One region of the Streptomyces sp. NPDC048353 genome, then DNA from elsewhere that is predicted to be linked to it. Evidence: predicted binding sites of a transcription regulator. Region 1 holds the regulator's gene; the other holds the start of a gene.
The links. The regulator HrcA, encoded in region 1, represses chaperone genes, less so after heat shock. The targets are predictions, from matches to a motif close to TTNGCACTCNGNNNNNCNGAGTGCNAA.
Positions count from the first base shown of each region.

Region 2: a site for HrcA is predicted at 1,668-1,694, ahead of groES (co-chaperone GroES). Genes of this name have one in related genera too.

Region 1 is NZ_JBVJGU010000001.1:474,752-478,955, forward strand. It holds gene hemW (radical SAM family heme chaperone HemW) at 1-231, shown strand, start outside; gene ACZ6RC_RS02015 (DUF3097 domain-containing protein) at 260-1,063, opposite strand; gene ACZ6RC_RS02020 (MBL fold metallo-hydrolase) at 1,074-1,799, opposite strand; gene hrcA (heat-inducible transcriptional repressor HrcA) at 2,114-3,133, shown strand; gene dnaJ (molecular chaperone DnaJ) at 3,134-4,204, shown strand, end outside.
Region 2 is NZ_JBVJGU010000002.1:468,138-472,341, reverse strand. It holds gene groL (chaperonin GroEL) at 1-1,100, opposite strand, end outside; gene groES (co-chaperone GroES) at 1,213-1,521, opposite strand; gene ACZ6RC_RS07605 (hypothetical protein) at 1,806-2,000, opposite strand; gene ACZ6RC_RS07600 (polysaccharide deacetylase family protein) at 1,997-3,004, opposite strand; gene ACZ6RC_RS07595 (THUMP-like domain-containing protein) at 3,104-4,204, shown strand, end outside.

The DNA of each region.
Region 1 (4,204 bases):
GGGCGCGAGGTCCTCGCGGCGGAGGACCGGCGGGTGGAGCGGGTGCTGCTGGAGCTGCGGCTCCGGGAGGGCGTCGAGCTGGCCCTCCTGCGCCCCGCCGGCCTCGCCGCGGCCCGCAAGGCCCTGGCGGACGGCCTCCTCGCCGCCGAGCCGTACGCCGCCGGCCGCGCGGCCCTCACCCTGCGGGGCCGCCTCCTCGCGGACGCGGTGGTGAGGGACCTGGTGGACTGATCGCGCCCGGAGGGCGGCCCCGCGGGGGCTACGGCGCCGTCACGAAGTCGATCAGTTCCTCGACCCGGCCCAGCAGGGACGGTTCCAGGTCCTTGTAGGAGTGCACCTTCGAGAGGATGTGCTGCCAGGCCGCGCCGGTGTTCTCCGGCCAGCCGAGCGCACGGCAGACGCCCGTCTTCCAGTCCTGCCCCCGGGGGACGGACGGCCAGGCGGGGATGCCCACCGACGACGGCTTCACCGCCTCCCAGATGTCGATGTACGGATGGCCGACGACCAGGACGTCCGGCGAGGAGACACGGGAGGCGATGCGGGACTCCTTCGAGCCCTCCACCAGGTGGTCCACCAGGACGCCGAGGCGCGCGTCCGGGGCCGGGGCGAACTCGGCGACGATGGCGGGGAGGTCGTCGACGCCCTCCAGGTACTCCACGACCACGCCCTCGATGCGCAGGTCGTCGCCCCAGACCCGTTCCACCAGCTCGGCGTCGTGGCGGCCCTCCACGTAGATCCGGCCCGCGCGCGCCACCCGAGCCCGGGCGCCCGGGACCGCGATCGACCCCGAGGCCGTACGGGTGGGCCGCGCCGGCCCCCCGGCGGACGGGCGCACCAGAGTGACCACGCGCCCCTCCAGGAGGAAGCCGCGCGGCTCCAGCGGGAAGACCCGGTGCTTGCCGAAGCGGTCCTCCAGGGTCACCGTGCCCGCCTCACAGCGGATCACCGCCCCGCAGAAGCCCGTCGCCACCTCCTCCACGACGAGGTCGACGTCCGCCGGCACCTCCGGTACGGGGGCCGACTTCTTCCAAGGGGGCGTCAGATCCGGGTTGTAGCTCCGCATTCGCGCGACGTTATGACACTCCGAAGCGCCGTGCCAGCTCATCGCGCTGCGTCCGTACGAACGCCGCGTCCACCACCGCCCCGTGCCCCGGCACGTACACCGCGTCCTCGCCGCCCAGGCGCAGCAGCCGGTCGAGCGCCGCCGGCCACTGCGAGCCGACCGCGTCGGGCCCGGCCTGCGGCTCGCCCGACTCCTCCACCAGGTCGCCGCAGAAGACGATCTCCGGGTCAGGGTCGCCGGGGACCAGGAGCACCAGATCGTGCCCCGAGTGGCCGGGGCCCACGTTGGCCAGCAGCACCTGACGGCCGCCGAGGTCCAGCGTCCACTCGCCGGACACGGTGTGGCGGGGCAGGACCAGGGTGTCGGCGGCCTCCGTCGCCGCGTCCTCGTCGACCCCCTGGCGTACCGCGTCCAGCCGCAGGCCGTGCCGGTCCCGCCGCATCGTGTCGTCGACGCCCACCGCGCCGAAGACCGCCGCCCCGGAGAACGCCGCCGTGCCGAAGACATGATCGAAGTGGGGGTGGCTCAGTGCGATGTGCGTCACCTTGCGCCCGGTCATGGCCTCGACCTGGCCCCGCAGCTCCCCGCCCTCCCGGAGCGTGGAACCCGTGTCGTACAAGAGGACCGACCTCTCGCCGAGCACCAGACCCACCGTCGCGTCCCATCCGGGCAGCCGCCGCCGCGCGACCCCGTCCGCGAGCCGCTCCCAGCCGAACTCTTCCCAATCGACGTCCATACGGCGACGCTATCCGCTACGGCGAGAGCCCGTGCGGGCCCCCGGCCGCCGAGCGCGGCGACGACCGGCGAAGCCCGACGACGGCCCCGCAGCGGCGCGGACACGGCGCGGACACGACCCGGACACGGCGAGACCACAGCGAGACCACAGCGCGGCCACGGGGTGGCCACACGGCGGCTCGGACGCGGCCTCCTTGCCAGGATCGACGCCCGCCGCCGTACACTTGCCGGGGGTTTCCTGGCACTCGGACAGGGCGAGTGCCAAACACGGAGCAACCGGAACGAACGACCGATCGACAGCTGGAGGTGTGCGCCATGCTCAGCGAACGCAGACTCGAGGTGCTGCGCGCCATCGTCCAGGACTATGTCGGGACGGAGGAGCCGGTCGGCTCCAAGGCGCTCACGGAGCGCCACAAGCTCGGCGTGTCGCCCGCCACCGTGCGCAACGACATGGCCGTCCTGGAGGACGAGGGCTACATCGCCCAGCCCCACACCAGCGCCGGACGCATCCCGACCGACAAGGGCTACCGCCTCTTCGTCGACCGGCTGGCCGGCGTCAAGCCGCTGTCGACGCCCGAGCGGCGCGCGATCCACAACTTCCTCGACGGCGCCGTCGACCTCGACGACGTCGTGGGCCGCACGGTCCGGCTGCTCGCGCAGCTGACCCGCCAGGTCGCGGTCGTGCAGTACCCCTCGCTGACCCGTTCGACGGTCCGGCACGTGGAACTGCTCGCGCTGGCCCCCGCCCGGCTGATGCTCGTACTGATCACGGACACCGGCCGGGTCGAACAGCGGGTGATCGACTGCCCGGCGCCGTTCGGCGAGGCCTCGCTGGCGGACCTGCGGGCCCGGCTCAACAGCCGGGTCGTCGGCCGCCGTTTCGCGGACGTGCCGCAACTGGTGCAGGATCTTCCGGAGTCCTTCGAGGAGACGGAGGACCGGGGCACCGTGTCGACGGTGCTCGCGACCCTGCTGGAAACCCTGGTGGAAGAGCACGAGGAACGGCTGATGATCGGCGGCACCGCCAATCTCACCCGCTTCGGGCACGACTTCCCCCTCACGATCAGGCCGGTGCTCGAAGCGCTGGAGGAGCAGGTCGTGCTCCTCAAGCTGCTCGGCGAGGCCAAGGACTCGGGCATGACCGTACGGATCGGGCACGAGAACGCCCACGAGGGCCTCACCTCCACGTCCGTCGTCGCGGTCGGCTACGGTTCGGGCGACGAGGCAGTCGCCAAACTCGGCGTGGTCGGACCGACCCGCATGGACTACCCCGGAACGATGGGAGCGGTACGCGCAGTGGCACGTTACGTCGGACAGATCCTGGCGGAGTCGTAAGTGGCCACGGACTACTACGCCGTACTCGGCGTGCGCCGCGACGCTTCCCAGGACGAGATCAAGAAGGCATTCCGGCGGCTCGCCCGCGAGCTGCACCCGGATGTCAATCCCGATCCGAAGACGCAGGAGCGCTTCAAGGAGATCAACGCCGCCTACGAGGTGCTGTCGGACCCGCAGAAGAAGCAGGTCTACGACCTCGGCGGCGATCCGCTGTCCGCCTCGGGCGGCGCGGGCGGGGCCGGCGGCTTCGGCCAGGGCGGCTTCGGAAACTTCTCCGACATCATGGACGCGTTCTTCGGCACGGCGTCGCAGCGCGGGCCGCGCTCGCGCACCCGCCGCGGCCAGGACGCCATGATCCGGCTGGAGATCGACCTCAACGAGGCCGCCTTCGGCACCACCAAGGACATCCAGGTCGACACGGCCGTCGTCTGTACGACGTGTTCGGGCGAGGGCGCCGCGCCCGGCACCTCCGCCCAGACCTGTGACATGTGCCGCGGCCGCGGTGAGGTCTCGCAGGTCACGCGGTCCTTCCTGGGCCAGGTCATGACCTCCCGCCCCTGCCCGCAGTGCCAGGGCTTCGGCACGGTCGTCCCGACCCCCTGCCCGGAGTGCGCGGGCGACGGACGGGTCCGCTCGCGCCGTACGCTCACGGTCAAGATCCCGGCCGGTGTCGACAACGGCACGCGGATCCAGCTCGCGGGCGAGGGCGAGGTCGGCCCCGGCGGCGGCCCCGCCGGCGACCTCTACGTCGAGATCCACGAGGTCCCGCACGAGACCTTCCAGCGGCGCGGCGACGACCTGCACTGCACGGTCACCATCCCGATGACGGCCGGCGCGCTCGGCACGAAGGTGCCGCTGCAGACGCTCGACGGCGTGGAGGAGATCGACATCCGGCCGGGCACCCAGTCCGGCCAGTCGATCCCGCTGCACGGGCGCGGCATCACGCACCTGCGCGGCGGCGGACGCGGCGACCTGATCGTGCACGTCGAGGTCACGACGCCGTCCAAGCTGGACCCGGAGCAGGAGCGCCTGCTGCGCGAACTGGCCAAGCTGCGCGGCGAGGAGCGCCCG
Region 2 (4,204 bases), on a different contig from region 1:
TCCTGGAGCTTCTCGCGGTCCCAGTCGGAGTCGGTGGACTCGATCTCGGCCTTGATCTGGTTGACGCGACCGGTGACGTCCTCGGACTTGCCGCCACCGTCGACGATGGTGGTGTCGTCCTTGGTGACGGTCACGCGGCGGGCGGAGCCCAGCACGTCGAGACCGGCCTGGTCGAGCTTGAGGCCGACCTCCTCGGCGATGACGGTGGCACCGGTGAGGGTGGCCATGTCGCCGAGCATCGCCTTGCGGCGGTCGCCGAAGCCGGGGGCCTTGACGGCCACGGCGTTGAAGGTGCCACGGATCTTGTTGACGACCAGGGTCGACAGGGCCTCGCCCTCGACGTCCTCGGCGATGATCAGCAGCGGCTTGGAGGAGCCGGCCTGGATGACCTTCTCGAGGAGCGGCAGCAGGTCCTGGATCGAGGAGATCTTGCCCTGGTGGATCAGGATGTACGGGTCGTCGAGGACGGCCTCCATACGCTCCTGGTCGGTGACCATGTAGGGCGAGAGGTAGCCCTTGTCGAAGGCCATGCCCTCGGTGAAGTCGAGCTCCAGGCCGAAGGTGTTGGACTCCTCGACGGTGATGACACCGTCCTTGCCGACCTTGTCCATCGCCTCGGCGATGAGCTCGCCGACCTGCTGGTCCTGCGCGGAGAGCGCGGCGACGGCGGCGATGTCCGACTTGTCGTCGATCGGGCGCGCGGTGGCGAGCAGCTCGTCGGAGACGGCCTTGACGGCGGCGTCGATGCCCTTCTTCAGGGCGGCCGGGGAGGCGCCGGCGGCGACGTTGCGCAGACCCTCGCGGACCAGGGCCTGGGCGAGCACGGTGGCGGTGGTGGTGCCGTCACCCGCGATGTCGTTGGTCTTGGTCGCCACCTCCTTCACCAGCTGGGCGCCGAGGTTCTCGTACGGGTCGTCGATCTCGACCTCGCGGGCGATCGTGACACCGTCGTTGGTGATGGTGGGGGCGCCGAACTTCTTGTCGATGACGACGTTGCGGCCCTTGGGGCCGATCGTCACCTTCACCGTGTCGGCAAGCTTGTTGACGCCGCGCTCAAGGGCGCGACGGGCGTCCTCGTCGAACTTCAGGATCTTCGCCATGGAGCGATTCAGCCCTCTCGGAATTCGTGGTGAAACTCGTGAAACGAACCGCGCCCCCGGACGCCCAGTGCGGGGTCAAGGGGCGCGGCTCAAAACATCTGGCGTCGGTGAATTACTTCTCGACGATCGCGAGCACGTCGCGAGCCGAGAGGACGAGGTACTCCTCGCCGCTGTACTTCACCTCGGTGCCGCCGTACTTGCTGTACAGCACGATGTCGCCGGTCTTCACGTCGAGCGGCAGGCGCTCGCCGTTCTCGAAGCGGCCCGGGCCCACGGCGAGGACGACGCCCTCCTGGGGCTTCTCCTTCGCCGTGTCCGGGATGACCAGGCCAGAGGCGGTGGTCTGCTCGGCGTCGAGCGGCTGGACCACAATGCGGTCCTCGAGCGGCTTGATGGCAACCTTGGAGCTGGTGGTCGTCACGATCCGACCTCCCCCTTCGGAGATCTCACGGGGTTAACTGTCTGAGGTGGCGACCAGGTGGATCCGTCGTCGCGGGTGCCGGACCTGCCCGTCGCTGTGTTGGCACTCTCCGGTGGGGAGTGCCAGAGCCGAGACTATGACCGCGATTAGCACTCGGTCAAGCGGAGTGCCAATTACGTGCGCGTGGCGGTTCGGTTCCGGTACGGGGAACGGTGCGAAGGACCCGATGGTTCCGGACGGCGGGGGGCGGGTCTCCGGCCGGTGTACGGCGCCGGGGCGGGCCGTCAGCGGCCCGTACGGTCCACGCCGTGGAGCACCCGGGCGGCGGTCCGGGAGAGGGCGCCGTCCGGTGCGGCGACCCGTTCCGCCGCCTTGCGGCCCAGGCGCTCGAAGGGGTCGACGGACGGGGCGCAGGCCGCCGTGGCCAGCAGCGCGCCGGCCAGGGCCAGTCCGGCGACCGGCCGGCGCGCGCCGGTCATACGTAGTCCTCCAGCTTCGCGACCGCGTACCCCTTGTCCGTGATGGTCTTCATCACGCGGCGGATCATGTCGGGCATGGAGCCCTTCCACTCCCCCTTGCCCCGGAAGTGGGTGAGGACGATGTCGCCGGGGTGCAGGTCCCGGTCCCACTCGCGCCACTCCATCCGGTCCGGGAACGCCTCGGCGGCCCACAGCGGGACCGCCTTCACGCCGCACTTCTGCGCCGCGCGCAGGGTGTCCTCGTCGTAGTTGCCGTAGGGCGGGCGGAAGAGCGGCGGCCGCTTGCCGTACTTCTTCTCGATCGTGTCCTGCATCCCGCAGATCTCGCGCTTCTGCTCCGCGTAGGACAGCTTCGGCATGTAGCGGTGGTTGAGGGTGTGGTTGTGCAGGGCGACGCCGGCGTCCTGCATCTTCCGGAAGTAGCCGTAGTCCTCCTTGACCAGGTAGTCGCTGAGGAAGGCGCTGTACGGGATCCCCAGCTCGCTCATCATGCGCAGCAGCTCCGGGTCCTTCTCGGAGCCGTCGTCGATCGTCAGGAAGACGACCTTCTCCTTGGTCGGCACGGTGGTGAAGACCGGGGGCAGGCCCTCGCCGTCGGTCTCGAACCCCTTGCGCGTGGTGATCGTCGGCTTGACGGCGGGCGGAGCGGGGGCCTCCAGCGGAGGCCGGTCGAGGCCCCATCTCTTCGCGGCGAGGGCCCGGGCTGCGCGCCGTTCGCGGAGCTTCGAGACGTACGCGTTGAGGGCGCCGGAGGCGCCCTGCACCTGGCTGCCGGGCTGCCCGGCGGCGGGCCGGGCCGGGGAGCCCGGGGCGCCGCCGGCGCCGTCGCCCGGTCCGGCGCAGGCCGCGCCGAGGGCGGCGACGAGCAGCGCCGCACCGACCGATCGCCACAGGTGACGGGCGCGCCGGGAGCGGCCGGACGGGGGGCGGGCGGACCGGAGGCGGGTACGCCGGGGGCGGTCGTCCCGCGGGGTCATTTGTTCTGTTTGTCGTACTAGCTGCATGGCGCCGCATCCTTTCAGCGGCGAGCCCTCCCGCCCCGGCGACACCGCCGTGCCGCGCGCACCGTCCCCCGGCCGGCCCACACCCGGCCAACCCGCACAATGGGGCGGGTGACCGACCTCGCCGCCTTCACCGCCCTGCTCACCCCGGAGGGCCAGGCCCTGCTCGCCGCCCTGCGGGACCACGACCCCGCCCAGGAGCTGGCGGTCGTCTCCAGGCTCCGCCGCGACCATCCCGCCGAGCTGGTCACGGCCGCCGTCGGGCAGGCCAGGCTGCGGCAGCGCGCGGTGGCGAAGTTCGGCGCGGACGACGCGTACCGGATGTACTTCACGCCCCACGGCGTGGAGCAGTCCACGCGCGCGACGGTCGGCGCCCACCGCGCCCGCCGTCTCGCGGAGCTGGGGGTGCGGTCCGTCGCGGACCTGTGCGGCGGGATCGGCGGCGACGCGATCGCGTTCGCCCGCGCCGGGATCTCCGTCCTCGCCGTGGACCGCGACCCGCTGACGGCGGAGGCGGCCCGCGCCAACGCCGAGGCGCTGGGGCTGGCCGATCTGATCGAGGTGCGCCGCGCGGACGTGACGGAGATCGACACGGCTCCGTACGACGCCGTGTTCGTCGACCCGGCGCGGCGCGGCGGGCGCGGCCGGATCTTCGACCCGGAGGCGTACTCGCCCCCGCTGTCCTGGGCGATCGAGGCCGCCCGCCGGGCCCCGCACGCGGCCCTGAAGATCGCCCCGGGGGTGCCGCACGAGGCCGTCCCGGAGGACGCGGAGGCGGAGTGGATCTCGGACGGGGGCGACGTGAAGGAGGCGGTGCTCTGGTTCGGCACCACGCCCGGCGCGGTCCGCGCCACCCTCCTGCCGTCCGGGACGAGCCTGACCGGCCGCGGCCTGCCCGACCCGGCCGTCCGCCCGGTCGGCCGCTACCTCTACGAGCCGGACGGCGCGGTCATCCGCGCCCACCTGGTGGCCGAGGTGGCCGAGGGGCTCGACGGCGGCGGCCTGATCGACGAGACGATCGCGTACATCACGGCGGACTCCCTGACCCCGACGCCGTTCGCCACCGCGTACGAGATCACCGACCGGCTCCCCTTCAACCTCAAGAAGCTGAAGGCCCTGCTGCGGGAGCGCGAGGTCGGCACCCTGACGGTGAAGAAGCGCGGCTCGGCGGTCGAACCGGAGGAACTCCGCCGCAAACTCAAG